DNA from 4 places in the Serratia sp. GW822-FHT06E05 genome. Region 4 is predicted to be linked to each of the others. Evidence: predicted binding sites of a transcription regulator. Region 4 holds the regulator's gene; each other region holds the start of a gene.
The links. Region 4 encodes CRP, which controls carbon source genes, mostly activating them, when cyclic AMP is high. Its sites were predicted from a motif close to ATGTGANNNNNNTCACAT; they were not measured.
Positions count from the first base shown of each region.

Region 1: a site for CRP is predicted at 3,784-3,801, ahead of AC1RKC_RS02335 (6-phosphofructokinase). Genes of this name have one in related genera too.
Region 2: a site for CRP is predicted at 5,669-5,686, ahead of AC1RKC_RS05885 (CidA/LrgA family protein). Genes of this name have one in related genera too.
Region 3: a site for CRP is predicted at 5,019-5,036, ahead of AC1RKC_RS04630 (PTS sugar transporter subunit IIB). Genes of this name have one in related genera too.

Region 1 is NZ_JBXALM010000001.1:526,081-533,898, forward strand. It holds gene malX (maltose/glucose-specific PTS transporter subunit IIBC) at 1-512, shown strand, start outside; gene AC1RKC_RS02315 (MalY/PatB family protein) at 505-1,686, shown strand; gene AC1RKC_RS02320 (NUDIX hydrolase) at 1,731-2,099, opposite strand; gene AC1RKC_RS02325 (NUDIX domain-containing protein) at 2,096-2,692, opposite strand; gene AC1RKC_RS02330 (DeoR/GlpR family DNA-binding transcription regulator) at 2,793-3,548, shown strand; gene AC1RKC_RS02335 (6-phosphofructokinase) at 3,933-4,913, shown strand; gene AC1RKC_RS02340 (PTS sugar transporter subunit IIB) at 4,924-5,238, shown strand; gene AC1RKC_RS02345 (PTS sugar transporter subunit IIC) at 5,231-6,598, shown strand; gene AC1RKC_RS02350 (class II fructose-bisphosphate aldolase) at 6,585-7,427, shown strand; gene AC1RKC_RS02355 (hypothetical protein) at 7,523-7,789, shown strand; gene AC1RKC_RS02360 (PTS sugar transporter subunit IIA) at 7,799-7,818, shown strand, end outside.
Region 2 is NZ_JBXALM010000001.1:1,249,917-1,257,734, forward strand. It holds gene AC1RKC_RS05865 (phosphatase PAP2 family protein) at 166-780, shown strand; gene apbC (iron-sulfur cluster carrier protein ApbC) at 849-1,961, opposite strand; gene metG (methionine--tRNA ligase) at 2,122-4,149, shown strand; gene AC1RKC_RS05880 (MFS transporter) at 4,369-5,592, shown strand; gene AC1RKC_RS05885 (CidA/LrgA family protein) at 5,729-6,136, shown strand; gene AC1RKC_RS05890 (CidB/LrgB family autolysis modulator) at 6,133-6,828, shown strand; gene cdd (cytidine deaminase) at 6,964-7,818, shown strand, end outside.
Region 3 is NZ_JBXALM010000001.1:966,722-974,539, forward strand. It holds gene eptB (kdo(2)-lipid A phosphoethanolamine 7''-transferase) at 1-1,080, opposite strand, end outside; gene celB (PTS cellobiose transporter subunit IIC) at 1,313-2,674, opposite strand; gene AC1RKC_RS04620 (6-phospho-beta-glucosidase) at 2,729-4,030, opposite strand; gene AC1RKC_RS04625 (PTS lactose/cellobiose transporter subunit IIA) at 4,023-4,349, opposite strand; gene AC1RKC_RS04630 (PTS sugar transporter subunit IIB) at 4,459-4,764, opposite strand; gene AC1RKC_RS04635 (MurR/RpiR family transcriptional regulator) at 5,167-6,309, shown strand; gene AC1RKC_RS04640 (biofilm development regulator YmgB/AriR family protein) at 6,555-6,785, shown strand; gene AC1RKC_RS04645 (hypothetical protein) at 7,258-7,482, shown strand; tRNA gene AC1RKC_RS04650 (tRNA-Leu) at 7,445-7,530, opposite strand; tRNA gene AC1RKC_RS04655 (tRNA-Cys) at 7,541-7,614, opposite strand; tRNA gene AC1RKC_RS04660 (tRNA-Gly) at 7,673-7,748, opposite strand.
Region 4 is NZ_JBXALM010000011.1:187,058-194,875, forward strand. It holds gene argD (bifunctional acetylornithine/succinyldiaminopimelate transaminase) at 85-1,302, shown strand; gene AC1RKC_RS21590 (YccS/YhfK family putative transporter) at 1,440-3,515, opposite strand; gene crp (cAMP-activated global transcriptional regulator CRP) at 3,570-4,202, opposite strand; gene AC1RKC_RS21600 (OsmC family protein) at 4,582-4,989, shown strand; gene AC1RKC_RS21605 (phosphoribulokinase) at 5,027-5,896, opposite strand; gene AC1RKC_RS21610 (YheU family protein) at 6,048-6,281, opposite strand; gene AC1RKC_RS21615 (hydrolase) at 6,278-7,258, opposite strand; gene AC1RKC_RS21620 (LysE family translocator) at 7,378-7,818, shown strand, end outside.

The sequences.
Region 1 (7,818 bases), on a different contig from region 4:
TGGGTGTAACCATCGGCAACACCGACGGCAACATCATCGACTTCGTGGTGTTCGGCATCCTGCACGGTACCGCCACCAAGTGGTATCTGGTGCCGATCGTTGCCGCCATCTGGTTCGCGGCCTACTACGCTATTTTCCGCTTCTCCATTCAGCGCTTTAATATCAAAACGCCGGGCCGCGAAAGCGAGACTGCCGGCAGCCAAAGCGCCCCTGTCGGTGCGGTAGGCAAATCCGGTTATAACGTGCCGGCAATCTTGGCGGCGCTGGGCGGTAGCGAGAACATCGTCTCTTTGGATAACTGCATCACCCGTTTACGCTTGTCCGTTGATGATATGAGCAAAGTGGACGATGCCGCGCTTAAAGCCAACCGCGCGATTGGCGTGGTGCACCTTAACGAGCATAACCTGCAGGTGGTGATCGGCCCGCAGGTGCAATCGGTGAAAGATGAATTAGACTCACTGATAGCCGCCGCGCAACCTGCTGCGGCCCTGCAGGGAGCGTCTCATGTTTGATTTTTCTACCCCGGTCGATCGGCACGGTACCTGGTGCACGCAGTGGGATTACATTGCCGATCGCTTTGGCCATGACGATTTATTGCCTTTTACCATCTCCGATATGGATTTCGCCACCGCCCCCTGCATTATCGAGGCGCTGCAACAGCGCCTGCAGCATGGCGTACTGGGTTACAGCCGCTGGCAGCATGAAGATTTTCTCGGTGCGGTACGCCACTGGTATCAACAGCGCTTTGCGACCCCCGTCGACACCAACATGGCCGTGTATGGCCCGTCGGTAATTTATATGGTGGCGCAACTGATTCGCCAGTGGTCGGCACCGGGTGAATACGTGGTCACCCATACCCCGGCCTATGACGCCTTTTATAAGGTGATCCTCGGTAATCAGCGCCAACTGTTGGCCTGCCCGCTGCATCAGCAGGGTAACGACTGGCTGTGCGATATGGCGCACCTGGAAGCCTTGCTGGCACGGCCACAGACCAAAATTCTGCTGCTGTGCAGCCCGCAGAACCCGACCGGCAAGGTATGGCGCGTAGAAGAATTACAGCAGATGGCTGAGCTGTGCGAACGCCACGACGTACGGGTGATCAGCGATGAGATCCACATGGATATGGTCTGGGGGGAAAACCGCCACACGCCGTGGAGTCAGGTCGCCACCACGCCCTGGGCACTGCTGACTTCAGGTTCGAAAACCTTCAATATCCCGGCGTTGACCGGCGCCTACGGTTTTATCAGTGACGATGCCAGCCGCGAGGCTTATTTCCAGCAGTTGAAAGCGCGCGACGGCTTATCTTCCCCGGCGGTGCTGGCAGTGGCGGCGCATATTGCCGCTTATCGCCACGGCGAACCCTGGTTGGATGCGCTGCGTGATTACCTGCAGGACAACCTGACGTACGTCGCCGAGCGGCTGAATCAGGCCTTTCCTGCCCTGGCCTGGCAGCCGCCGCAGTCTACCTATCTGGCCTGGATCGATCTGCGTCCACTGGGCATAGACGATCGCCAGCTACAGCAGATACTGATCGAACGCGAAAAGGTAGCGATTATGCCCGGTTTCACCTACGGCGAAGAAGGCCGTGGCTTCCTGCGGCTGAACGTAGGTTGCCCGCGCAGCAAGCTTGAGGCGGGCATGGACAAGCTGATAAATGGGTTGAAGTTTGTGTTGGACGAGGTTTGAACTGAGGGGCTGGAAGGCAGGCGAAAGCCTGCCTTTTTTCATTCTTACGGTGTCAACTGCGGGATATCATCCAGACGATAATACACCGGCATTCCCCACTCATTAGCCAGGCGCACGTCGTTATCCGCGCCGGCCGACGCCCCTTCGATGCGATAAATAGCCTGGCACTGGGCTATCAGTCGGTGGGCCACCGGATAGAGAAACGCTTCACTCACCGCATCCCCCAACTGGGTGGAACCGGCCGCCGTCGCCAGGGGCAGCGCCAACCATTCGCCGATCACCGGCACATGCCCACGCTGATAGACCGCCAGCGCGGCCTGCTCCAACCGGTGCAAGTTGTCGGCAATGCGTTGTGCATCGCCATCGGTGCCGCTACGGTACGGGCCGGCAATCAGGATCAGTTGGGCGCTCATAAACGCTTCTCCAGAGTGTGGTTTAGGGCAACAAACTGCAGCAGCATGATAGTTTTGGCATCGACAATGGTGCCCTGTCTGACAGCGCGCAGTGCGTCTGCCAACGGCAGTTCGATCACTTCGAGATCTTCGCCTTCCGCCTCCACCCCGCCGCCATCGCTGACCCGCTCATCAGCCTGGTATTCGCCGACAAAAAAGTGCAGTTTCTCCGTCACCGAACCGGGGCTCATGTATGCTTCAAACACCTTTTGCACGTTTTGCACGATATAGCCGGTTTCTTCTTCCGCTTCAGCCCGGATGCGCTCTTCTGGCGACGCATTGTCCAGCAACCCGGCGGCAGCCTCTATCAGCATGCCGTCGTGCCCATTGACGAACGCCGGGAAGCGGAACTGACGCGTCAGCACTACCTTTCGCCTTTGCCGGTTAAACAGCAAAATGGTGGCTCCATCGCCGCGGTCGTAGGTTTCACGGCTTTGTCGCTGCCATACGCCATCGCGACGCAAAAAATCAAAGGTGGTTTTTTTCAGCAAATACCAGTCATCAGACAGTACCCGGGTTTCGACAATGCGAACCCGATCTTGGGTAGCGATCATGGTGCTCAACTCCACAAGCAGGAAAGGAAATTGATACTATCGTGCATTTTCGTGTATGATCAAGATATTTCGTGCAGCGCAAATTTAACGGGAAAACGCCATGCTCACCAGCCAACGTAAAAAAATCATTCTGGAAAAACTGGCTCAGGACGGACAGGTTCTGGCCAAACAGCTCAGCGAGATGTTCGGGTTGTCCGAAGATACCCTGCGGCGCGATCTGCGCGAATTGGACAGTGAAGGCCTATTGCAACGAGTGCACGGCGGAGCGCTGCCGGTCTCCCCGGCCATTGCCACCTTTGCCGAAAGAAACGGGCAGGAATCCGCCGCCAAACGTGCGATTGCCAAAGCCGCGGCGGCAATGATTACCCCTGGGCAAGTGGTGATTCTGGATGGCGGCACGACTTCTGCCGAATTGGTCAGGCAGCTCCCGCCCACGCTGGAAGCCACCGTCGTCACCCACAGCCCCAGCGTGGCCGTCGGTCTGGTAGACCACCCGAAGGTCGAAGTGATCCTGATCGGCGGGCGTTTATATAAACATTCGATCGTCAGCGTTGGCGCAGCCGCAGTGGAAGCCATGTCTCATATTCGCGCCGATATTTATTTTATGGGCGTGACTGGCGTGCACCCTACCGCCGGCCTGAGCACCGGCGATCTCGAAGAGGCTTACATCAAGCGGGCACTGGCCGCACGGGCGGGAGAAACCGTGGTATTGGCCTCGGCCGCCAAGCTCAATGCCGCCTCGCAATATGCCATTGGCGATATTTCCATGGCGCAAAGTATTATCGTCGAGCGCTCCACCGATGTTGCACTGACGGGCCCGCTGGAACAGGCTGGTTTGACCGTGGTTAGAGCCTGAATAACCTCAATCATTAAATAACTTAATAAATACGTGGCTATTTCTTTTATCCGCGTATTTATTAACGTCACACTCAGCGTATCGAATAAAAATGCGAGAGTTATCACACTTCATTAAACTTATTTCTTTGCTCCTCGCCATTGATGACGGTAAAGCCGGCCTTAACGCGACGTGAACGCAACTCGTTGATTATTAATAATCATCATCTAAAAATCTCGAAGTCGCCAAAAATAAAATGAGATCCACTTCGCAAAACTAATCCTGCCGGCAAGCCTGTCAAGGCCATCCATAAATATATTTGTGATTGTTTTGTGATGTCGCCTGCAAATTTTACCGATGCCAAAAATGACAATGAGCTCCACGGAATTAGCTGGAGACAGGTATATGAAGATTGGCGTAGTAATAAGCGGCGGCGATGTCACCGGGATCAATAACTTTATTTTCCAGGTCGCCAGGTTGGCGCAGGCAGATATCATTCTGTTTAACGGCGGCATTCCCGGATTATTGGCTAATCAGCACCATCCTATTGCCCAACGCGATTTGGTTGATTTCTCCATTTCATCAATGCCGATAATCTCTTCCGGCCGCACGGCCAAGAAATTGACGGCTGGAGAATATGAAACCATCAGCAAACAGCTTAAGGCCTTGCACACAGACGTGCTTATTATGGCCGGTGGTGACGGGTCGCTGCAGTTTTTAAATACGCTCAGTGAATTCGGTATTAACTGTTTTGGCGTGGGGATGACTATCGACAATGACGTTTTCGGCAGTCATTACAGCATTGGCTTTTCCACCGCCTGCGAACAGGTGATAAAAGAAGTCTCAAAACTGAGAAACACCGGACGCGCCCTACCCGGACGCGTGTTCATGATTGAGCTGCTGGGCGGCTATTGCGGGGAGTTGACGCTGCAATCGGCCATCAAATCCAATGCGGATTTTGCCCTGATCCCGGAATGCCAATATGCCTTGAATCAGCTGGCAGAAAAAATAACTCAACGACTTGAGCAGCAAAATAGCGTGATTATATTGTGCTCAGAGGGTTATACCAAAGAATACTCGCCCGGTTTTCAAGGCGCTATCGACACCATGATAAAACAATTGGAGCCCAAAATTGGCGTGCGTATTCGTAAAACGATTATGGGCTACGGTCTGCGCAATGGTGAACCGACCGGCGAAGAGATTTATCAGGGGACCATTATGGCCAGCGAAGTGGTTCGCTGTATTTATTCAGGAATGAAGAACAAGGCAATCATTATTAATGCCGGCAACCAACCTATTCCCATCGATTTAATCAGCATGCAGAAACGTTTGGTTGATACCGAAGGACACCATTACAAACTCGCCAGGCAATTAAATATAATCTGAGGAGATACCCATGCTTAAAATACTGTGCGTATGTGGCTGTGGCCTCGGCTCCAGCTTTGCCATCGAAATGAGCGCAAGAGCGGTGCTGAAGAAATTAGAGATTGAGGCAGATATTGATCACACTACTATCTCTGAGGCCAGCGCCTTTAAATCAGATATTATTCTTACCCAGAAAACCTTCGCCGATATTTTAAATGCTGACGCCAGCGAGGAGGAAAAGAAGCGGGTCATTATTCTGCATCGGCTTACCGATAAAGTGGAAATTGAGCAAAAGATCGTGGCCTTCCTGAAAGAACGTGACATGAAGGAAACCCGCCATGAATAGCCTGATTGACTTTATCGTCAAAGATCTGTTGGGCCAGGCTTCCATTCTGGTCGCTTTTATCGCCATGCTGGGGCTATTGCTGCAGAAGAAATCCATCGGCAAAGTAGCCGAAGGCACCTTCAAAACCCTGCTGGGTTTCCTGATCATGATGGCGGGCATCAACATTATTGTGGGTGCCTTGACCTATCTGAACAGTATATTCACCCAAGGGTTCGGCATGACCGGTTATATCACCGACGTCGCCGCCATCGCCGGCTTGGCCAACCGCGAGTTGGGTTCAGAAGTGGCGCTAACCCTGATGGTAATTTTCGCGGTGAATATCATCATTGCGCGCATTACTCCGTTCAAATACATCTTCCTGACCGGCCAGGCATTGCTGTGGATGGCCACCATAGGGGCAGTGATCGGCTACAAGGCCGGGCTGACCGGCATGCCGCTGATTCTGACCGGCGGCATATTCGGCGGCGTGATGGCGGTTTTGATGCCTGCGCTGGCCCAGCCGGTGGTGCGCAAAATCACCGGTTCGGACGATGTGGCCCTGGGGCACTTCTGCACCATCGGCTATCTGGTACAGGCTGCCGTCGCCAAGGTAGTCGGTAAGGGCTCCCGCTCCACCGAAGACCTGGAGCTGCCCGATAACTTCAAGTTCCTGCAGGACACCTACCTGTCGATGGCGGTGGTGATGATCCCGATGTATCTGATCCCGGCGCTGGCTGCCGGTCCGCAGTACATCGCCCAGTATGCCGGCGGCATGAATTACCTGATGTATTCCTTTATGCAGGCCATCCAGTTTGTCGCCGGCGTATTTATCCTCTACAGCGGCGTACGCCTGCTGCTCAATGAGCTGGTACCCGCCTTCCGCGGTATCGCCCTGCGCGTCGTGCCTGATGCCAAACCGGCGCTGGATTGTCCGGTGCTGTTCCCTTACGCCCCCAACGCGGTGATCGTCGGTTTCCTCGCCACCACCCTTGGCTCAATCATCGGCATGATCGTTTTCCCAATGTTCGGTCTGGCGATGATCCTGCCCGGTCTGCTGACCAACTTCTTCGCCGGCGGTACCGCAGGCATCTTCGGTAATGCGCTCGGTGGCCGTCGCGGCGCCATGATTGGCGGGGTTGTTCATGGCCTGTTTATCACCTTCCTGCCGGCCATTCTGGTACCGATGCTGGAAAGTTACGGCTTTGTCGGGGTGACCTTCAGCGACTCCGACGTCATCAGCAGTGGGCTGGTGATGGGACATGCTTTCCAGGGCAACTGGCTATTCATCTCCCTGTTCATCGCCTTCGTCACGCTGATTGCGTGGTTTGTTAACGGTAAATCAACCAAGCACCATGAGGAAAAAGTCCATGAAACTCTATAATTTCAACGAGCTGTTGTCAGTGGCCAAAGCCCGAGATTTCAAGGCGATAGGTTCATTCAATCTCCACTGTCTGGAAATGTTACCGGCCTTTTTCAAAGCGGCCAAAAGTATGCACAGCCCGTTGATGATCCAGATTTCGACCGGTACTGCCGAATATTTGGGTTACAGGCTGCTGGTTGATTCGGTGCGTTCTCTGGCCCAAAGCGAGGATGTTCCCACCTGCCTGCATTTGGATCACTGCTCTGACATTGCCTCCATCGAGACGGCGATTGACGCAGGCTTCAGTTCGGTAATGTATGACGGTTCGCACCTGGAAATGGATGAGAACATCGCCAATACCCGTCGAGTGATCGACATTGCTCGCCAACATAACGTGTCGGTAGAAGCCGAATTGGGTGCCATCGGCGGCTCCGAAGACGGTAAGGCGGTGGCGGAAGAGGATATCTGCTTTACCACGGTGGAAGATGCCAAACGCTTTGTCGATGAAACCGGGGTCGATATGCTGGCGGTCTCGGTAGGCACCGTCCACGGGCTCTATACCGGCAAGGCGCATATCCAGCACCAGCGTCTGGCGGAAATCACCGCCGCCACAGGTACCCCGCTGGTGCTGCATGGCGGTACCGGCGTCAGCGATGAAGATATGCGGCTCGCGGTAGCCGGTGGCATCGAAAAAGTGAACGTGGGCACCGAGATGAACGTGCAATGGGTAGACCGATGCAAACAAACCTTTGAAAATGGCAAGGTCAATGACAGCGTGCGCAAATTCCTGATCCCCGCCAACAATGCCGTTACCCAGGTATTAACGGAAAAGATCGGCCTGTTTAAATAATCACTGCCCTATTTTCTTTTTTATAAAACCCACAACCCTGGTGCCCCGGCGCCCGTCGGGGCTGGAAAGTTCACGCTTAATTTGTGGAGAAGGTCATGTTTAATTTTATGAAAAGTACGCGAAACAAAGAACTTGATCACGGCCTACAGAATGCCGAAGCCAATGAAATATCAGCCGAAATTAGTGTATTAGAACAGCAGTTGGCCACAGCGCCGGCGGATAGCGAAATTCATAAGGCTTTAATGCTGGCTTATAATCGCGCATTAAAGATTTATGCCAAAAATAAAAGCTATCGTCAGCAGATCGATGGAATTTTTATTAAAATGGATGAGCTGCGCAATATTATCAGGAAGTCTCTGTGAGGGAATATGATGACGATTAAACAACTGCT
Region 2 (7,818 bases), on a different contig from region 4:
CAGACTATATTGGCGCCGTTGGGCGCTATCTGCGGTTATTTCGCCAGAATAGGCATGGCAGCGTTTTAAGATTATTGCGTCTAGGGCAATTGAACGCCACAGGGTAAACTCCGACGCTTGCTCATCATCCTGCTAATGGGATGATATCTTTTACCGGAGACTGACGTGCTGGACTGGCATTTTCTGACATTTTTTGGCGACAGCATGTTGCTGTTGCCCTGCTCGCTGATTCTTTTTGCCGTATTGGTCGCCCCTCGCGCCACCCGGACTGCCGGCTGGCAGTGGGCGCTGGTCTTCGGCTGCGCCGGTGGCGTGGTGTGTGCATCCAAACTGGCCTTTATGGGCTGGGGCATTGGCATTAAAAGCTATGATTTTACCGGTTTTAGCGGCCACTCTGCGTTGGCGGCCAGCATCTGGCCAGTACTGCTCTGGACGTTGACCGGCCGATTTTCTCATGCCGTGCGCAGCATGGCGCTGGTGGTGGGTCTGGTCTTGCCGCTTACCATCGGGCTCTCTCGGCTTGCTATCCATGTGCACTCACCTTCGGAAGTGGTGAGCGGGCTGATTCTGGGTTATCTGGCCAGCACCCTGTTCCTGTGGTTGCAGCGTGGTAAACCACGCCCCCAGCTTTCCGTTCCGCAGATTATCGTCGCACTGGCGCTGCCAATGGTGCTCATGGGCGTACGGCAACCGGCACCGACTCAGGGGCTGTTGGAGCATATTGCCACCGTATTGGCACAGATCGAACGCCCGTACACCAGGGCTGATTTGCACAAATAAGCTATTCCCCCATAAGCAAAACCCCGGAAATATCCGGGGTTTTATCTTTCTGCCTGCGACGATTACAACTACAACGCGCGGAAAGAAATTTCTGTTGGGATAGCTTCGCCCTGCCAGTACATTTGCGCGGCCACCCGGCCGGCAAGTTGGCGATACAGTTCGGCAAACTCACTGTCCGGTCGGCTTATCACCGTTGGCGCACCACGATCCAAATCCTCGCGCAGAGAAATGTGCAGCGGCAGTTGCCCCAACAGGCGGCTGTGGTATTTCTTCACCAGCTTCTCCGCACCGCCGGTACCGAAGATCGGCTCGTGATGTCCGCAGTTGCTGCAAATATGCACGCTCATGTTTTCCACGATACCCAAGACCGGCACATGCACTTTTTCAAACATCACAATGCCCTTGGCGGCATCGAGCAGCGCAATATCCTGCGGTGTTGTAACAACCAGAGCGCCAGTGACCGGAATATTTTGCGACAGCGTCAACTGGATGTCGCCAGTGCCCGGCGGCATATCCAGCACCAAATAGTCCAGATCCGGCCACAGCGTATCCTGCAGCAGTTGCATCAGCGCCTTGCTGGCCATTGGGCCACGCCAAACCATGGCGTTGTCATCGGTCACCAGATAACCGATCGAGTTGGTCGCCAGCCCGTGGGCCACGATCGGCGCCATGTGCTGACCGTCCGGTGAGGTTGGTCGCTCGTTTTCGGTCCCCAGCATGTTCGGAATTGACGGGCCATAGATGTCGGCGTCCAAAATACCGACCTTGGCGCCTTCTGCCGCCAGCGCTAACGCCAGGTTAACCGCTGTGGTGGATTTGCCCACCCCGCCCTTGCCGGAACTGATGGCGATAATATTACGCACGCCCTTGATGCCGGCCTGATCGTTGGCGCGTTTCAGCGTGGTGATATCATGCTTCAGTTTCCAGTCAATCGCCTCGGCGCCGGTCACGCGCAGCAGTTCTGCGCTGACACTGTCTTTGAGCGCCTCAAAACCACTTTGCCAGGCAAAGGGCATGGTCAATTCAATATGCAGCACATTATCCAGCAGCGCGCAGTGGTGAATTGCCTTCAGCGCAGTCAGATTGTTTTTTAACGTCGGGTGTTCAAAGGCGGCCAGTACACCGGTCACCAGGGCACGCAGAACTTCGGGGTTGGTCTGCTCGGGGGATTTTGCGTTCATCCCGGCTCCTTGATTTTGAATGGATAGCTTCCCGCTAAGCATATCAGAAGTGAGAGCCGGTCGGCGCATGTCCGCACAAAGAAACCGCCCTAGCCGTAGCGGGCGCGATCGGGTAACATCGAAGACCCTTTTTATTCATTACAGAAACCAAGTTCTCACTATGGCTCAAGTCGCGAAAAAATTATTGGTGACGTGCGCGCTACCGTACGCAAATGGTTCCATCCATCTCGGCCACATGCTCGAGCATATCCAGGCAGATATCTGGGTTCGTTACCAACGAATGCGCGGCAACGAGGTTCATTTCATCTGTGCGGACGATGCGCACGGCACGCCAATCATGCTGAAAGCTCAGCAGTTGGGTATCAAGCCGGAAGAAATGATTGCGGAGATGAGCCAGGAGCACCAACAGGATTTCGCCGGTTTTGGCATCAGCTATGATAACTATCATTCCACCCATAGCGATGAAAACCGTGAACTGTCGAGCCTGATTTACGGCCGCCTGAAAGAAAACGGCTTTATCAAGAACCGCACCATTTCCCAATTGTACGATCCGGAGAAAGGCATGTTCCTGCCCGACCGTTTCGTCAAAGGCACCTGCCCGAAATGTAAATCACCGGACCAATACGGCGACAACTGCGAAGTCTGCGGCGCGACCTACAGCCCGACCGAGTTGATCGAGCCGAAATCCGTGGTTTCCGGGGCAACGCCGGTATTGCGCGATTCAGAGCACTTCTTCTTTGATCTGCCGTCGTTCAGCGAAATGCTGCAGGCCTGGACCCGTTCCGGCGCGCTGCAAGAACAGGTGGCAAACAAGATGCAGGAGTGGTTCGAATCCGGCCTGCAACAGTGGGATATCTCCCGCGATGCGCCGTATTTCGGCTTTGAAATCCCGGACGCGCCGGGCAAATACTTCTACGTCTGGCTAGATGCGCCTATCGGTTACATGGGTTCATTCAAAAACCTGTGCGACAAGCGCGGCGATCTGGATTTCGACGAGTTCTGGCGTAAGGACTCCACGACCGAGCTGTATCACTTTATCGGTAAAGACATCGTTTATTTCCACAGCCTGTTCTGGCCGGCGATGCTGGAAGGCAGTAACTTCCGCAAACCGACCAATCTGTTCGTGCACGGCTATGTGACAGTGAACGGCGCCAAGATGTCCAAATCTCGCGGCACTTTCATCAAGGCCGGCACCTACCTGCAACACCTGGATGCCGACTGCCTGCGTTATTACTACGCCGCCAAGCTGTCTTCACGCATTGACGATATCGACCTGAATTTGGAAGATTTCGTGCAGCGGGTGAACGCCGACATCGTCAATAAAGTGGTCAACCTGGCTTCGCGCAACGCCGGCTTTATCAGCAAGCGTTTCGGTGGCCAACTGGCCGACAAGCTGGCCGATCCGGCGCTGTACCAGACCTTCGTTGACGCAGCGCAAAGCATCGCCGACGCCTACGCCAGCCGTGAGTCGGGCCGTGCAATCCGCGAAATCATGGCGCTGGCCGATTTGGCTAACCGCTATGTGGACGAACAGGCTCCTTGGGTGGTGGCGAAGCAAGAAGGCCGCGATGCCGATCTGCAGGCCATCTGTTCCATGGGCATCAACCTGTTCCGCGTGCTGATGACCTATCTGAAACCGGTGCTGCCGTCACTGACCGAACGTACCGAAGCCTTCCTCAACTGCGAGCTTACCTGGGACAGCATCCAGCAACCGCTGTTGGGGCATCAGGTCAACGCATTCAAGGCGCTGTTCAACCGTATCGACCTGGATAAGGTCAATGAAATGGTTAGCGCCTCGAAAGAAGACATGGCGGCAACGAAAGTGGTCAGCGGGCCGTTGGCGGACGATCCTATTCAGGAAACCATCACCTTTGACGATTTCGCCAAGGTTGATATGCGCATTGCGCTGATCAAGAGCGCCGACTTTGTTGAAGGTTCAGACAAGTTGCTGAAGCTGCAGCTGGATCTGGGCGGCGAATCACGTCAGATCTTCTCTGGCATTCGCTCCGCTTACCCGGATCCGAAAGCGCTTGAAGGCCGTCTGACCATCATGGTCGCCAACCTGGCACCGCGTAAAATGCGCTTCGGGATTTCTGAAGGCATGGTGATGGCTGCCGGCCCAGGAGGGAAAGAGATCTTCCTGCTGAGCCCGGACAGCGGCGCACAGCCAGGAATGCAGGTGAAATAATACCTGTTTTCCAACCTCTAAAGGGTCGAGCTTGCTCGGCCCTTTTTATGCGCTTAGTCCAGTAGTGATACGCCAGGCTTCAGGCTAAAACCGGCAAGTAATCCCTCTCCAGGAGCTTACCGAAGTAACCTCTTTTTTTACATCGCCTCTTCCCAGACGGCCAAAATGAGCTATGTTATCCATACTGGTTTTATCACTGTATGCATAAACAGGTCTGATATGAAGGGATTCCCACCGCTGATTAACGCCTTGCTGGTCAGTTCGCTGGTACTGACCATTGGCCGCGGCGTAACGCTGCCGTTCATTACTATCTATCTGACCGGGCATTTTCATCTGCTGCCCAAAAGCGTCGGCATCATTCTGGGTATCAGCCTGGCGCTCGGCATTTTCGCCAGCCTGTATGGCGGCTACCTGGTAGACAAATTCAACAAAAACACGCTGATCCTGATTTCCATTCTTTTGTTCGCCCTGAGTTTTTTCGCTATCCCGTGGATCCCGCGGCCAGGGGGGATCGTTGTGGTTTTGGCTATTTTACATACCGCCTATTCCGTATTGGGCATCACCATTAAAGCGTGCTTTGCCGACTGGCTGCCGGTCGCGCAGCGCATCAAAGCCTTTTCAATAAACTATACGCTGGTCAACGTCGGCTGGGCGGTTGGATCATCGTTGGGGGTACTGGTGGCAGGTCTGGATCCGCTGTTGCCGTTTTACCTTTCCGGTGGATTGGCTTTATTCACGGTGGCGACGCTGAACTTCATCCTGGGCAAGCAGCCCGCTACGGCCCCGGTCGCGCTGGATGCAACGCCCGCCGCCCGCCCTAATTTTCGCCAAACGCTGACCATCCTGCGTAACGATCGCCGGCTGATTTACTTTACCCTTGGCAGTACGCTGGGTGCGGTGGTTTTTGGCCAGTTCTCCGGCTATTTATCGCAATACCTGATCACCGTTTCTAATGCAGAGTTCGCTTATCAGGTCATTGGGGCGGTGATGATCGTCAACGCCTGTATCGTCATCGCCCTGCAGTATCTGCTCAGCCGCGGCATGCGTCAGGAAAATATGCTGCGCTGGCTGGCGCTGGGCACGCTATTTTTCATTCTCGGGCTGATCGGTTTTTGGCTGGCCGGGCAATCGCTCTGGCTCTGGATCCTTGCCATGGCGATATTCACCCTGGGCGAAATCATAGTGATCCCGGTGGAATATATGTTTATCGACTTCATCGCGCCACAGCACCTGAAAGGCAGCTATTACGGCGTACAAAACCTAAGCGCTCTGGGCGGCGCCATCAATCCGGTACTGTGCGGTTTTATTCTCAGCTACGCCGCGCCGCAAATGATGTTTCTGATGTTGATTGCTGCTGCGCTGCTCAGCCTGCTATTCTTTTTTCTCGGGCATCGCCTGGCGCAGAGGCAACAACAGAATGCCAACTTCGCCAGTGCAGAATAAACCTGCGTCCCTTTTCATCGTGGTTGTCAACCAGCCCCATCGGCATGGTAGCCATAGAGAGAATTCATGGTGTGATTTGTGGCGAAGATCACAGTTTAATTGTATGATGAATTCATCGGTTAAACGGGATTAAGTTATGGCCAAGCTACTCACTCTGTGCTGGAAATACCTGAGGGCATTCGTCCTTATCTACCTTTGTCTGTTCGCCGGCAATGCCATCGCGGCTCTGCTGCCGATCGCCATTCCGGGCAGCATTATCGGCATGCTGTTGCTGTTCGCCCTGCTCTCCACCCAAATTCTGCCGGCCAAATGGGTCAAACCCGGTTGCCACCTGCTGATCCGCTATATGGTGCTGTTGTTCGTGCCTATCGGCGTGGGAGTGATGAAATACTATGACCAAATTATCGAGCATCTGGGGCCGCTGGTGGTGTCCTGCATCGTCAGCACCCTGATGGTGTTGGTGGTGGTCGGCTACACCTCACATTATTTCCACCGGGAGCGCACCATCATCGGCAAGCCGGATGCCGCGGAGGGCGAAAAATGATCCATGAAATCTGGTGGTCATTACCGCTGACGCTGGCCATCTATTTTGCAGCGCGCAAACTGGCGCAATGGCTGAACATGCCGTTGCTGAACCCACTGCTGGTGTCGATGGCGGTGATCATCCCCCTGCTGTTGCTGACCGGTATTCCTTATGAGCGTTATTTTCAGGGCAGTAAAATCCTCAATGACTTGCTGCAACCGGCCGTAGTGGCATTGGCTTATCCGCTGTATGAACAGCTGCATCAGATCCGCGCGCGCTGGAAGTCCATTATCGCCGTCTGCTTTATCGGCAGCCTGACCGCGATGATCAGCGGCGGCGCCATCGCTTTATGGATGGGGGCCACGCCGGAAATTGCCGCTTCCATCATGCCAAAATCGGTCACCACGCCCATCGCCATGGCGGTCGCAGAGTCGCTCGGCGGCATTCCGGCAATCAGCGCCGTTTGCGTGATTTTCGTCGGTATTCTCGGCGCGGTTTTCGGGCATACGCTGTTCAAAGTATTGAAAATCACCACCCGCTCGGCACGCGGGTTGGCAATGGGGACCGCGTCACATGCGCTGGGCACGGCACGCTGTGCGGAAATGGACTATCAGGAAGGGGCATTTGGTTCACTGGCCCTGGTGATCTGCGGCATCATCACCTCGCTGCTGGCGCCGTTTCTGTTTCCGGTGCTGTTGCACCTGTTTGCCTAAGGCCTAAAACTTGCGATACATCTCGCATTTATGGTTTTCATTGCATTGATTTCATCAATAAAGAGATTTGCATCACACTTTATTCGCGCTGGGCTGCCTAGAATGTTATCCCGTTAACCTGTAGAGAGAGTTTCTATGCACCCGCGTTTTCAAACCGCTTTTGCTGAACTGCCCGCCACATTGCAATCCGCCCTGCTGCCTTATTTTGATGCGCCTGATTTTCCGGCCATGCTCAAGGCGGAACAAGTGGATGCTATCAAGCAGCGCTGCGGGCTGGATGATGATGCTCTGGCATTCGCTCTGCTGCCGCTGGCGGCGGCCTGCTCGTTAGCGCCGATTTCGCAGTTTTATGTTGGCGCCATTGCTCGCGGGCAGAGCGGCAACCTGTATTTTGGCGCCAACATGGAGTTCAGCGGCGCACCGATGCAACAAACCATTCATGCAGAGCAGTGTGCCGTAACTCATGCCTGGCTACGCGGCGAATCAGCGTTAGCCTCCATCACCGTTAATTACACGCCTTGTGGCCACTGCCGTCAGTTTATGAACGAACTCAACAGTGGTACCACGCTGAAAATTCGTCTGCCCGGTCGCGAACCGGCCACCCTGGGCGACTATCTGCCGGATGCCTTCGGCCCGAAAGACCTGAATATCGCCACGTTGCTGATGGACCGCGTCGATCATGGTTTCCAACTGACGCTGACCGACGAACTGGAGATGGCCGCGCTGGCTGCCGCCAATCAGAGTCACGCGCCCTACAGCAATGCCCACAGCGGCGTCGCACTGGAAGCCGAAGACGGAACGATTTATAGCGGTCGCTATGCGGAAAACGCAGCCTTCAACCCCAGCCTGCCACCGCTGCAGGCCGCGCTGATTCTGATGAACGTCTCCGGCGGCGACTGCCAAAAAGTGGTTCGAGCGGTGCTGGCCGAGCCCGACAGTGCCATCCTCACCCAATGGGATGCCACCCGCGCCACGTTGGCCGCGCTGGGT
Region 3 (7,818 bases), on a different contig from region 4:
GGCATTGCGTTTTTCCGCCTGAATGCTTTCTCGAAGAGCATAGCTGTCCGCCTGAGTCTTATTATAAAACCAGGCTTCGCTTTGCATAGAGAATAGCTCGGAGGAAAACCCCTGCTTCTTCAACACCGAGAAGACGTTCATTTCCTTCAGTGTGCGCTGCGGCTCTTCCGATGCCCCGCCTTCTCTGACGAACATGCAACGCAGAGAGAGCTTGGTTGACGTATCGCAAGAATAGCCTTGCAGCACCGCCAGGTTGGCTTCCTTATCCAGATTCGGCGTATTGTCGCGCTGGTAACCGTAAACCCCCATATGATCGCGTCTGGCACTTTCACCAATCACGAATACCACATAAAGATCATTCACGTCTTTTGGCGGCTGGTAGGTGAAATGCGCCGCCGGATCAAACAGATTCCGGCTGTCCTCCGCCTGGCTGTAGGAACTGTAAGTCAGCAGCCCCAGGGCCGAAAGCCAGTTAGACGGTGAATAGCTGCCGGCAACGACCCCGCCATAGCTGGCCATCATCTGATTATTTTCACGGTCGTGTTGATCCTGCACCTGGCCCATCAACTGAAGCGGTAGCCAGCAGAACAGGCCAGCGGCCAGCATAATCCCGCCTTTTTTGACCAACGCCAGCTGATTGCCGCGTTTGAATGCGGCTTCGTGCATCGGGGCCAGCCAAATCAACAGCAGCGGCAACAGGCTCACCAGCACCATCCATACGCCAAAATGCCAGCCTACCGACTCTTTGGACAAATCAACGTCGGTGGTCATCACCGCCGCCAGAATGCCGTAGCCGATATCGACGTGGAACAACACCATATAATAGCTGGCGGCAACCGAGCTCAGGACCAGCAGCGTGGCCAAAACACGAAACAACCGGCGCCCCAAAAAGGAGATAAGCAGCGTGATAAAGCATACGAGGCAAAAGGCCGCAACAACTTCAATGCCAATCGACAACAGGTTATCGTTATGAAGCTGTTGATAACGACGATAAAAAATAGGGATATTGAGTAATACACCGAGATAGAAAGCGATAAAAAAGGAGACCTGCAACTGGGTCCAACGTCGGAACTTCTGCATTATTGATACCATTCCTGCCAATGTGAGTTCATAGCCATCTGCCAGATACAGGTTGTTGTGAGAGTTTCTCTCCCCCTGCTACTGGGTGGTTATCTGACAGGTAATTTAGGCGGGCGTTGCCAGCGCGGAGAAAAATAACGTTGTTATGATGTAACAATTCGTGTGCAAAACGGCTTTTATCCTTCCTGCGGTAGCGGTTAGGTGCGCTGCCGCAGGAAGATGGTTTATCCCGCTATGGCGTCAGGGATTGTTCACCAACCGCAGCGCTGGGTGCCGATGCCGCGGCCTGATTTTCTTCGCGATACTTCTGCTTATCCCAGGCACGGAAGAACGGGTAGTAAATTGCCATTGAAATCAGCAGATTGACCACCTGGATCACCGTTCCTGAAATATGGCCTCCGGTTGCCAGATAGCCGCTAATGAAAATCGGCGTGGTAAACGGTAAGGCTATACCAACCGGCGGCGTCACCAAACCGGTTGCCATCGCGGTGTAGGTCACGATCACCAGCACCACTGGTGTCAGGATAAACGGCAGGAAGAAGTAGGGGTTCATCACCAACGGGATGCCAAACACCATGGGCTCACTGATATTAAACAGGCAACCCGGCGCGGCGATTTTCCCCAACTGCTTCATCTGCGCGCTACGGCTGCACACCAGCATGAAGATCACCAATCCCAACAGGGCACCGGTTCCGCCGGGCGCTATCCATAAATCGTAAAATTGCTGGGTAATAATGTGCGGAATAGGCTGGTTGTTCTGAAACGCCACCAGGTTTTCCGACATATTCGCCAACCACACCGGCTGAATGAACACCAATACGATGGCATCACCGTGCAGCCCCAACGTCCACAACAGGCCAATCAGGATCACCGAGAAAATCATTCCCGGCAGCGTTCCGCCCACGTGGTGCATCGGGATACCGATCAGCGTAGCGATCATGGTGTTGATATCGCCAAACGGCGTGGCTTCGACGATAAGGCGCAGCACGAGGATCACCGCCAACACGCAGAACCCCGGGATCAACGCCAGGAAGGATTTCGCCACCGCCGGCGGCACGCCTTCAGGCATATTGATCACCAGATTGCGGTTATGCACGAACCGGTAGATTTCCGTCGACAACAGCGCCACCACGATTGCCACAAACAATCCCTGGCTGCCGATAAAGTTCATCGGCAGCACGCCTTTGACAATCTGCTCCGCGGCACCTTTCACCGGGGCAAAAAGGGTGTGTTGAGGAATGGTCATGATGAACGCCACTAACGAAACCGCACCGGTACTGAGCGGGTCCATACCACGGTATTTTTCCGCCAGCCGGTAGGCAATACCAAAGCTGGAGATAATCGCCATGATGTCGTAGGTCGCTTTGACCGGATACAACAGCTTGTCGCGCCAGGCCGCACCGAATACCTCCCCCATCAGGTTGGCATAGCTCGGGATCGGCAAGTAGGCGAAGATCAGGAAAAATGACCCGATCAACATAAACGGCATATTCAGAATTATGCCGTCTCGTACCGATAAAATGTGTTTTTGCCCGGCGATTTTTAACGCCGCCGGCAATACGTAACGTTCCAGAATGCTATTTAAACCCGCCATCATTCCCCCTGCCCGGCCAAGCCGGCATCGTGATTATTATTATGGAATATCGACTTAGTTGAACTGCGGCAAATAGGCTTGGTTCAGGTTCAGCACCTCATCCAGCAAAGGTTCTGCGATACCGACGCCGCCAATCAGCGGATTCACCACCAGCGCCAACAGCGCACTCTGACGATCGCCATGCACCGCAGCCTCAATGGTCAAACGCTCGAAATCTTTCACCTGCTGAGTCAGCCCGTTCATGGCCAGCGGCAGCGGCCCGAAGCTCAGCGGGTGAGCGCCCTGTGCGTCGATCACGCAGTTGGTTTCAATCACTGCGTCATCCGGCAGGCCCTGAATCGCACCATTATTGCGGGTGTTCACCACCAGCACCTTGCCGCTGTTATTGTGAATGGCACGGATCAGCTCGACCGCCACTTCTGAATAGAAAGCACCACCACGGAAGCTCAACTGCTCCGGTTTTTTATCCAGCGTTGGGTCGGCGTACAGTGCAAATAGCTCTGCCTCTACCTTCATCACCTGTTCAGCACGGGTTCCCTGAGCCGCAGCGGCTTCAAGCTCTTCTTCCAGCATGCCGGCGGTTTGATAGAAATAGCGATGATATGGGCAAGGGATAGCCCCCAGCGCCTGCAAGAACGCCGGCGGCCAAGGCAGATCCTTGATGTTGTTCATCGACAGCGTTTCGCCATTGCTCAGCATCTCCAACACCTGGGCGGTCACATCCCTGCCGCTTTGCGTTACCTGATGTACCCACACCATATGGTTCAGTCCAGCAAAACGGAGATCGACCTGATCATGAGGTGCCTTCAGCATGTCGGCGATCATGTGGTGCATGGTGATCGGTACGTTGCACAAGCCGATAATCTTCGCCTTGCTGTAACGGGAGACCGCTTCGGTGACAATACCGGCCGGATTGGTAAAATTGATGATCCAGGCGTCCGGCGCTACCGCCTCTACGGTACGCGCCACTTCCAGCATGACAGGAATGGTGCGCAATGCCTTGGCGAAGCCGCCGACACCGGTGGTCTCTTGCCCCAGGCGCTGGTATTTCAAACCCAGACGCTCGTCGGCAGCACGGGCTGCCAGTTGCCCGACCCGAAGTTGAGTCAGTACAAAGCTGGCACCGCGAATGGCCGGTTCCAGCTCGAAATGTACCGACACCACCACCTGCTCCAGCCCGTTGCGCTTGAGCATTCTTTTGGTCAGTTCGGCAATGATGCCCACTTTCTCGCGGCCGGACTCTACATCTACCAACGCCAGTTCGGTTAACGGGACGTCCTGATAGTGGGCGATCAGCCCCTCGACCAACTCCGGCGTGTAGCTGCTGCCCCCGCCAATTACGGTTATCTTAGTCATTGCTTTGCCCCTGCGGTAAACGGCGATAAAGCTCGATCATGTCGGTGGCCAGATCTTGAATCAGCATGGCATTCATCAAATGATCCTGCGCATGTACCAGAATCAGACTGACCGGTATTTTCCCAACCCCCTCATCCATGCCAATCAGCTCCGTCTGCATGCCGTGCGCCCTCCCGATGCCGGCCTTCGCCTCTTCCAACTTAATCTCTGCGGCTGCGAACTGACCGCGACGTGCCAGCTGCAGCGCCGAAAGCAGCGAACTGCGAGCGCTGCCGGCATGGACCAGCAACTCCATAACGCTAGTTTCCAAATCCACCATCACCTCTCCGGCCTTATTTCAGGCGCAGCGATCCCGCCGAGAGTCATGAAATAACCCGCGGTCGATGAATAAATAAAGGATAAAAGGGGCCAAGCCCCTCAGAGTGTTATCAGGCTAACAAGCCCAGCGCCTTATCCAGCACCTTGTCTCCACGCATGGTGCCGTAATCCATCATATCGATCACCGCGACAGTTTTACCCAAGGGCGCAGCAAGTTCGGAAAGGCGTGCGTGTTCATATTTCACCTGCGGCCCCAGCAGTACAATGTCCGCACGCTCGACGATGCGCTCGAAATCCGCCACCGGCACGGCTTCAATCACGATATCCAGCGCCCGTTTTTGCGCCTCAGCTTTCATTTTTTGTACCAGCATGCTGGTCGACATGCCTGCTGCGCAGCATAAGACGATGGTTTGCATTTTTAGTATCCCGGTTGTTAGCCACTTGGCGATGCAAATATAAAACAGTTCCGTAACACTCTTGTAAATACCTTGATTCCATACGATTTGATTATGACTTTTGGCTAATCCTTTAAAAACAATGCATTAAAGAATTTTCGTTGTGAAAATTTTTTTCAATACTGTGATCGGCGATCTAATTCTTCATAACCATAAAATTTAAAACCTGTCTTTAACGTTTAAAAACAAAGTGATAAATCACTACCTGATAAACAATGCGAAGAGCATCTCGTTTCAAATCTGTCCTGATTGAAAATTATTTTCATTAGCTTATTCTTCTGGTTATCGCTTTATGCCGTGTGAAAAACAGGCTAATTTGAAGCACAGATCGCCGGTTGGCATTACAGAAGGGACACTGCAGTCATGGATCTCGTTTACCACATTCAGTTTCGCCAGGATCCGTTCAGCCGCCAGGAAGCAAAAGTTGCCCGAGCCATACTGGACAACCCGGGGTTTACATCAACAGCAACCATTGAGCAATTGGCAGAGCGAGCAGGTGTCAGCACCGAGATCGTCGCTCATTTTGCCCAATCCCTTGGCTGTCAGGATCTTAACGACTTTATCGCGCTAATGCGCTCCCCGTCGACGGCCCCCCCCCCTCCTACTGAGGTAGCCCAACCCGTGCTCGGGGGCATGGATATCGCCTTTGCCTCCGCGGCCGGCATCGGCAAACTGCCTGGCGTCAGCTCCACCACCCTCAGCCGTTTTGCTAAATCCATCGGTTGTGAAGATATTGGCGACATCGTCTATCAGATCCGCGCACGACAAAATCAGTTCAGTCAGCAGGAGGCCAAAGTCGCACAGACCATTTTGGACGATATTGCCTTCGCCTCCTCCGCCACCATCGAATTGCTGGCCAGCCAAGCGGGGGTCAGCCCGGCCACCATTACCCGATTTGCCAAAACCATTGGCTGCGACGATATTCGCGATCTGCGCATGAAACTGGCTCAGGCCAGCGTGAGCGGCTCACGCTATTTGACCGCCCAAGCCACGCCTAATGGCCCACCGCGGCTGTGGCTACAGCGCGTCAACGACGTGGAAACCACCTTGCATCAACAGCTGCAGCAAGTAGAACATGCAGCGCTGATCGATGCTTGCCAACAGCTGAGCCAATCCAAGAGCGTACATATTTTTGGCGTAAACAGCATGGCGCTTTATGCCAATGAGCTGCAACAGCGCCTGGTGGGCCTGGGTTACCCTGCATTTATCTGCCAGGACGCGGCGCTGATGCGCATGACGGCCTCCACGCTGAGCACACAACAGTGCGTGATCCTGCTGTCTATGAGTGGGGAAAACAGCGATTTGCTGAACGCGGCCAAACTGGCCGGCGCGACCGGTGCTTATCGCATCGCCCTAACCCCTGCGGGCACTACGCTGGCCGGGCTGGCGGATAAGGTGTTGCCGCTCAGCGGCGGCAGTACAGCACGCTATGGACTGATGCTGACTCTCGACCTGCTGCTGGCGCAGTTATTGCCCGAAAGCCTGGGGTCACAGACAGAAGATTGAGTCTCTGCCACCGCGCCGTTTGCCGGGCTTTCAATGGTAAATATCGCCGCTGCGGCGCTGGCCTGAGGTTTTTCCTAATTAGCAGTTTGGCTTACAACTGCCTATTGATGGGAATATTCTTACTACGTTATCGTTAAGATTCCACTTAGATATCAGCCTAAGTGAAATTTGCACGACTTTATTTTTTTAATGGCTTCTCTGCCAGCTTCGGCTGGCACTTTAAATTTCACCAGCGGTAAAATTCTATGATCGATTACTCCCTTTACGGTCTCCACGATAGAGATATCGAGACATACCGTGAACAAATATACAGCCTGCTCGGCAAAGGCGTTATTCAGGTGCTTTCCGCGAACAAACCCATCAGCAAGCAAAACATTCTCGCCTATCTCATCGCTGAAATTGAAAGGCAACCCGACGAGTACTGTCAGAAACTGCACAGAGCGGCAATCGAGGTTATTGGGATCAACGCTCGCTAAGGAGAAGCATGCGCAAATCGGATCTGTGCGCGATCATTTCCATCGCCGTCGTCGTGGCCGTGATGTGGGTGGCAAACTGCAGTGCGAATGGGCTTCCGTTCCTGGGCAGCGGAGGTTAGGTTCTAAGGCCTGGAACAGGCAGTATCCGGCGATCGGCACAGCGATCAAACAGCCGGATATGGCTTGATTGGGTTATCGAAAGAGATTCACACTGGCCAAAGGGTTCGGCCCGGCAATAAATCGACGATGTTGCCTAACGGCATTCACCGGTGATGGCATTTTTCCCTTGAGGGCAAACATCGGAGCTTTGCGGGATCACACCCAGGATCGATCCAAAAGACCCCGAACACCCAGATAGCATGACAATCGCCAATAAAAATAACCCCCCTCTCATCCAACACTCCTTATCTATTGCACTATCTGGTTATAGTTCACTTATCGCCAACCGTCTTTAAAAAACGGCCATGCATCCATGTTTAAAACTGACAGCCGGATGATAGTCCCTATTGTAGGCAACAGTAAATTGTTCAAGGCACGAGAACAGAATAAAACCGGAAGAGAAAAATCGTGGAAAGGGGAATTTCAGGCACAAAAAAACCGCCTTCCGGCGGTCACGACATTACTACTTATTGCTTTGATTATTCTGGAATTTATTTTCCTGGTACCCGGGGCGGGACTTGAACCCGCACAGCCATAAGCCGAGGGATTTTAAATCCCTTGTGTCTACCGATTTCACCACCCGGGCTCGGGAAAATTGGAGGCGCGTTCCGGAGTCGAACCGGACTAGACGGATTTGCAATCCGCTACATAACCGCTTTGTTAACGCGCCTAAATTCTTGTTTGCCTTTATCAGGCTAAAGCTCGTGAAACACCAGCTTCATCAAATTTGGAGCGGGAAACGAGACTCGAACTCGCGACCCCGACCTTGGCAAGGTCGTGCTCTACCAACTGAGCTATTCCCGCATTAATCAGAACTTACTGATTTTTTTGCTATCTTTCGGCAAATCACCGCTGCCGTCTGATGCGATGCATT
Region 4 (7,818 bases):
AATGGTTTTTTATGCATATTTTGTGATTATATTTTCATTCAATTGCCATTAAAAAACTGAGTTACTTTCAGGGTGGACCCCATAATGACCGAAAAATCTGCAGTAACCCGCAGCACCTTTGATCAGGTTATCCTGCCTGTTTATGCACCTGCTCAGTTTGTCCCGGTCAGGGGCAAAGGCAGCCGCGTATGGGACCAGCAAGGGAAAGAGTACATCGATTTCTCCGGCGGTATTGCGGTGACGGCGTTGGGGCACTGCCACCCGGCGTTGGTTGAGGCGCTGAAACAGCAGGGCGAAACCCTGTGGCATACCAGCAACGTGTTCACCAACGAACCGGCGCTGCGCCTGGCGACCAAGCTAATTAACGCCACCTTTGCCGATCGGGTGTTTTTCGCCAATTCCGGCGCAGAGGCTAACGAAGCTGCCTTCAAACTGGCGCGTCATTATGCGATTACCCGCCACAGTCCGTACAAAACCAAAATCATCGCGTTCTATAACGCGTTTCACGGCCGCACGCTGTTTACCGTCTCTGTAGGCGGACAGGCCAAATATTCCGACGGCTTTGGGCCCAAACCGGCTGATATCGTACACGTACCGTTCAACGATCTGGCCGCGGTGAAAGCGGTGATGGACGACCATACCTGCGCGGTGGTAATGGAGCCGATCCAGGGTGAGGGGGGGATTACCCCGGTAGACGCCGACTTCCTCAAGGGTGTACGCGAACTGTGCGACCAGCATCAGGCGCTGCTGGTATTCGACGAAGTGCAAAGTGGCATGGGGCGCAGTGGCAAACTGTTCGCCTATATGCACTATGGCGTGACGCCAGACATCCTGACCACGGCCAAGGCGCTTGGCGGTGGCTTCCCGGTTAGCGCGATGCTGACCACCGAAGAGATTGCCTCGGTGATGCAGGTGGGCACCCATGGCACCACCTACGGCGGCAACCCGTTGGCCTGCGCGGTGGCGGAGGCGGCGCTGGACGTGATCAATACGCCAGAAGTGCTCAGTGGCATTGAACTGCGTCATGGACTGTACGTGCAGGCGTTAAAACAGATTGGCGAGAAATATGGTGTTTTCAGCGACATTCGCGGCATGGGCCTGCTGATTGGTGCCGAATTGACGAAAAATTACCACGGCAAGGCGCGTGATTTCCTGACTGCCGCCGCTGCACGCGGGTTGATGATCCTCAATGCAGGGCCAAACGTGATTCGTTTTGCGCCTTCGCTGGTGGTAGCAACCGAGGATATTGACGAAGGGATGGCGCTGTTTGAGCTGGCCGTGCAGGACGTGATTGGCGCTTAATGCATAAGGGCACCGAGGGTGCCCTGAGTTTGATGACAAAGTGGTCTGTGAGCCCGAGATACTCGGGTCTAGCGCACCGAGGGGCGGTCTCCCTAATAACAAGCTTTGTCAGCAGTCTGAGGGCGCCGGCGGCGCCCTTATTGATCGCGCAGTTTGCGTTTCAGCCAGATACCATGGTGCGGACGCTGGCGCCAGGCCAGTGACGAGATGGTGTGCATGACGCTCAGATGGGACAAAATCCGCCGCAGATGGCGTTCCATTTCAGTCACCGGCATATCCGGCTGCAAATCCGGTGGCTGCATAATGCCGTTGCCACTGCTCGGCCCGTCGTATTCAAGCCGCTGCTGACAGCTTTGCAGCGCGATTTCACAAGACTGCAAATACTCCTCCGCCAGCTTTGGCGTCAGCATATAGTGCTCGCGCGCCAGAATGGTCATCGCATTCAGGTGTTCGACAATAAACTGGCTGTGCGTAACCCACAGGCGCATATCTGCCAGGTAGCTCGATTCAAATCCCGGCTCCTGCATCGCCTGATTGAGTGAGGTGAACAGCGCGTTGTGCGCCTGATTGACCTGCATGCGGGCATAAGCCAGCGCACTGGGATCGGGTTCTTGCTCTTCCAGCAACAGGCGCAGCGCCTGCTGATCGTTTTCCAACGCCTGATGGGCGTTCTTGCGTAGCAGACCGCTTTGCCACTGTGGCCACAGCCAGATGGTGCTGCCGAACACCAGTACGCAGCCGATCAGCGTGTCGATCAGGCGCGGCACCAGGAAGTGGGTGCCGTTCAGTGCCAACAGTTGCAGGGTGTAAACCGCCGTCACCGTAAAGCCAATTACCGCCAGCCCGTAATTTTTACGTGAAACCAGATAGGCCAGCAGCGTGATCACCAGCATCACGCCCAGCGTCTCAGCCTCGGGCAGCTGCAGTTGCAGTAACCCGGCGGCAATCACCAACCCAACCAAGGTGCCGAGCGCACGGTGCTGGATGCGCACCCGGGTGGCGTTGTAGCCGTTTTGGCTCACCAGCATGATGGTCAGCAAGATCCAGTAAGGTTTTGGCAGATTGAAAATCATGCCCAGGCTGCTGCCCGCTGCCAGGGTGACTCCCAGCCGGGACGCATTGCGCAGGGCGTTGGATTTGAACGACAGGTAACTGACCAGCGCGGGCCAGAATGGCAGACGGTTTTGATTGGCCATCAGATCGCGTCGGTAGAGTGGGTGCTGGGTGCGCAGCAGGCGGGCGATGCGGCTGAAGTGGTAATAACAGAATTGGCCGACCGGGTTGTCCGGGTGCTGTGTCGCCACTTTTTCCAGGGCTGCCAACTCATGGTCCATGTTGAAACGCTGAGAATGCTGATGATAGAGGATATAGTGCGCTACCGTGCGCAGCCGATTGGCAATCACCTGTGCATTGCGGCGGATAATGGCTTCGGCCTGGCTCTGCTCTACCAGTTTTTGGACCTCTTCCGGCAGGTGCAGGCTGACGGTGATATGTTCCTGCAAATCCAGCGCGACCTGAAAGGTGCGTTGCAGGCGCTTTTGTTCGAGATTGCTGGCATGGGGCAGAAAATTAAGCTGCTGATACAGCAAGGTGATCAGGTCCATGACCTTTTGCTGGCGCACCAGCAGCGGTGGTAAGGCGGTCTGCGGATCGGTGTGCTGGGTCAACAGCGAATATTTGGCTTCGAAGTAGTCCGCCAGCTCCAGATAGAGCTGATTGAGCGACTCGCGCATCGGTTGCTCTTTCCACAGCTTGAACCAGAACCAGGTAAACAGGCCGTACCAGGCGGTACCCACGATATATAATACCGGCGCGTGCCAAAGCGGTACCGTACCGGCCATGCTGAGGGAGAAGATGGCGGCAACCAGCGCGGCGGGCAGCAGGCGGGCGTGCAGTGGGCTGATTTCGCCGCTGACGCCAAGCAACAGTGCCAGGCCGAGCATCAATGCGGGCAGCGGCACTTGCCACAGCAGTGCCTGTTGCAGCAGCAGGCTGCTAAGCGCAAAGAGCGAACCGCCGACGATCAGGCGTTTAAAGAAACGTTTGTGGGGCGTGTCCAGCCCGGCGATGTTGCAGCAGGCGGGAACCAGGGAAAATAGCAGGCCGTATTGCAGTTGGCCGATCAACAGCCCGAGCAGAACCGGCAGGCACAGCACCAGCGTTTGTCGCAGTGCATAGTTGACTTCCGGATGATAAATCAGTCGGCGCCACATGATAAATCGGGGAATAAAAAAACGGCGCGAATTATCGCGCCGTTTTTTCAGTGATTAACGGGTGCCGTAAACGACAATAGTTTTGCCGTGAGCGGAGATCAGGTTTTGATCTTCCAGCATTTTCAGAATACGACCCACGGTTTCACGAGAGCAACCGACGATCTGGCCAATTTCCTGACGGGTGATTTTAATCTGCATGCCATCCGGATGGGTCATGGCATCAGGCTGTTTCGCCAGGTTCAGCAGGGTTTGCGCGATGCGGCCCGTAACGTCCAGGAAGGCGAGGTTACCCACTTTCTCAGAGGTTATCTGCAGGCGGTTTGCCATCTGGGCAGACAGGCGCATCAGGATGTCCGGGTTTACCTGAATCAGCTGGCGGAATTTCTTGTAGGAAATTTCAGCCACTTCACAGGCGGTCTTCGCCCTAACCCAGGCGCTACGCTCCTGACCTTCTTCAAACAATCCAAGCTCGCCGATGAAATCCCCCTGGTTAAGGTAGGACAGGATCATCTCTTTACCTTCTTCATCCTTAATCAGCACCGCGACGGAGCCTTTGACGATGTAGTAAAGCGTTTCGGCTTTTTCACCTTGGTGAATCAGCGTACTTTTGGATGGATATTTGTGGATATGGCAATGAGACAGGAACCATTCGAGAGTAGGGTCTGTTTGCGGTTTGCCGAGAACCATTCGCTGTTATCCTCTGTTGTTATCGCTGCCTTGTGTCACAGGGGTCAGAGTTCCCTGTAAAACGTGCTGTCGCCGTTGTTTTAATGGTGGCTATCAGCAGGTTTTGAGGCGTGTCATAAATATACGCTGTCGCTCTAGCATATTAACTTGCCGGGAGAGCTGCAAGCTACATTCTGTTAACATACCGGTAAAGGAGCCTTTCCCTGGGAGTTTCCCTGAAATCAGTGTCCCGGAAAGATTTATTGCGGCTCTGTTTGTAGCACAGAGTGAGGCGGGTGTCTCGTGTTGTCTCGCTTCAGCATGATTAGCATCAGGTTCCGTTGCCAGTTTCTATGCGAAAGCGTACTCTGATTTTAAGAAATTAACCGGAGTGACCAGCATGCAGGCAAGAGTTAAGTGGGTGGAAGGGTTGACGTTTCTGGGTGAATCCGCGTCTGGCCATCAGGTATTGATGGACGGCAACGCTGGTGATAAAGCACCCAGTCCGATGGAAATGGTGCTGATGTCAGTAGGGGGCTGCAGTGCTATCGACGTGGTGTCGATCCTGCAAAAAGGACGCAACGACGTGCGTGATTGCGAGGTGAAACTGACCTCTGAACGCCGCGAAGAAGCGCCACGGTTGTTTACCCATATCAACCTGCATTTTATCGTGACCGGCAAAGATTTGAGCGACAAGATCGTGGAACGTGCGGTCAACCTGTCAGCTGAGAAGTACTGTTCGGTTTCACTGATGCTGAGCAAAGCCGCCAGCGTGACCCACAGTTTTGAAATCCGCGACCTGGCGTAACGGATAAAGGGGGCGCGGTTGTACCGCGCCCCGTAGATTACTCGATTTTTTTTCCTTCCAGCAGTCGCTGCACCAGCGGCGCCATGATCAGTTCCATCGCCAGCCCCATTTTGCCACCCGGCACCACCAGCGTATTGATATGCGAGATAAAAGATCCCTGCAGCATTGCCAGCAGATAAGGGAAGTCAATCTGGTCCAGCCCGCGGAAGTGGATGACCACAAAGCTCTCGTCCAGCGAAGGGATAGCCTTAGCGGCGAACGGGTTGGAGGTGTCTACCGTCGGCACCCGTTGGAAGTTGATATGGGTACGTGAAAACTGCGGCGTGATGTAGTTGATGTAGTCTTCCATCGAACGAACCACCGAATCCATTACCGCTTCGCGGGAGTGACCGCGTTCACCGGTATCGCGGATCAGCTTCTGGATCCATTCCAGGTTTACGATCGGTACTACGCCGACCAGCAGATCGACGTGTTTGGCCACGTCGATATGTTCGGTCACGACGCCACCGTGGAGCCCTTCGTAGAACAGCACGTCGGTCGGCGCCGGCAAGGCTTCCCATGGGGTGAAAGTGCCGGGAACCTGATTATAGGGTACCGCTTCATCGTAGGTATGAAGATACTTGCGTGAGCGACCGGTGCCGTTTTTGCCGTAGTCGAGAAAGCTTTGTTGCAGCAGGCCGAAGTCATTGGCTTCGGGGCCGAAATAGCTGATATGGCGGCCGAGATCGCGCGCTTTGCGGATCGCTGCGTCCATTTCCGGCCGGGTGTAGCGGTGGAAACTGTCGCCTTCCAGCTCGGCGGCGCGGATGTTCAACTGCTGAAAGATTTTACGGAACGCCACGCTGGTGGTGGTGGTGCCGGCCCCGCTGGAGCCGGTCACTGCGATAACGGGATGTTTGGCGGACATGGTGGTAGGTCACTCCGTGTTAAATGCGCAGGCGTCAGATATGATTATTGGTCTGTTTGACGCCCTTTCGCCAAGGGCAAAATTCCGCGCGTTGGTTTGCAATAACCCATTGTTACCTGATTTTTTCCGTCAGTCATAGAACCGATCGCCACTAAATTTCTTCCTGCCCGGCGCGGAACTGGCCGCGCGGCATGATGTTGACGGTCTCATGCAGTTCTGACCAAACCAGCAACACCTCGCCGTTTTTCAACTGGCGGCGCACGTCTTCCACTTTCTGTTCCAGCGAGCGTTCGTGCTCGCCGTAGTCGGTGCCTTCGCGTAACACAAAGGACTCGATCAGGCTGTTTAGGGTCTCAGTTTCCAGTTCTTTCCAGGGGATAATCACGTGGTTGTGTCCAGATAAGGGGAAAGCCAGGATGGAATACGGTATTCCAGCCACATTTGGGGGTGTTTCAAGGTGCCGCCGACAAAACCGACGTGGCCGCCAAACTCGGTCAACTGATACTCAATGTTGTGCGGCAGCGTGGTGACCTCGGGGATCACTTCGTCGGTCATAAAGGGATCGTCTTTGGCATGGATGATCAATAACGGCGTCTGGATCGCCGGCAACAACGGCAGGGCGCTGCAACGGCGATAATAATCACTGGCGTCGCTGAAGCCGTGAATGCGCGAGGTGATGGCGTCATCAAAGTCGCGGATCCGGCGCAACGCTTTGAGCTGCGGCAGCTTGAGCGGCAACGTGTCAGGGTAGTGCAGCAGCTTGCGGGTGGCATTTTGTTTGAGTTGCCCAAGCAGATAGCGCTGATAAACGCGCGAAAAGCCTTGTTCCATACGCCACGAACAGGGCTCCAGCATCAGCGGTGCTGAAACCACGACCGCCGCCTGCAGCAGACTGTCCGCCCCCTGCTGTGCCAGGTAGCAGGCCAGCATGTTGCCGCCGAGCGAGACCCCGACCGCGGCGGTGGGGGCTTCACCGTAGGTTGCGCGCAGCCACTGCAGGAAGAAACGCGCATCTTCCGTTTCTCCGGAGTGATAGATGCGCTGCTTGCGGTTCGGCACGCCGCTGCAGCCGCGAAAATGCATCACCACGCCAAGCCAGCCTTTTTCACGCCAGGCGTTGAGTTGACCGTGAGCGTAGGGGCTGTAGAAATTGCCTTCCAGTCCGTGGAACAGTACCACGCGCGGCTTGCCGGCAGCCTGAGCCGGATCTTCGCTCCAGGCGAGATCGACAAAGTCGCCGTCGGGTAATTCCAGCCGTTGCCAATGTGGTTTTAGCTGCACGCGGCGGCGCACCAGCCTTGGCAGCAGCGTCTGCAGATGCGGATTACTGGCCCCGGTCAAAGGGCGAAAGGATTCATGCATAACCTGAGTAAAAATCTTATTGGCGGCTATTGTGGGATTAATAGTGCGCTGTTAGCTTCACTATCCTGAACTGACAATAATACTGCAAAAAATCACCCTGGGTGAGGAGCACCCACCTCATGGAACCGAGTTTATTTCTTTCGATGTTAGGCTTCCTGTGGGTCGCCGCAATCACGCCAGGCCCTAATAATATGTTGCTGACCACCTCCGGCGCCAATTTTGGTTTTATGCGCTCGCTGCTGTTGATGATAGGCATCATGCTGGGGATGCAAAGTATATTGCTGCTGGTGGCGTTCGGGGTCGGCAGCCTGATCCTGGTTTATCCTGCGCTGCACCTGGTGCTGAAAATCCTCGGCAGCCTGTACCTGTTATGGCTGGCGTGGAAAGTGGCCACTGCCGCTTATGAAAAGCTGGAGACCGACGTGGCCCCGCCCAAACCGATACGCTTGTATCAGGGCTGGCTGTTGCAGTTCCTTAATCCCAAGGCCTGGCTGATGGCGCTGGGGGCGGTGGCCAGTTTTAGCCTGGCAGGCGACAGGTACAACACGTCGATTGTGGCG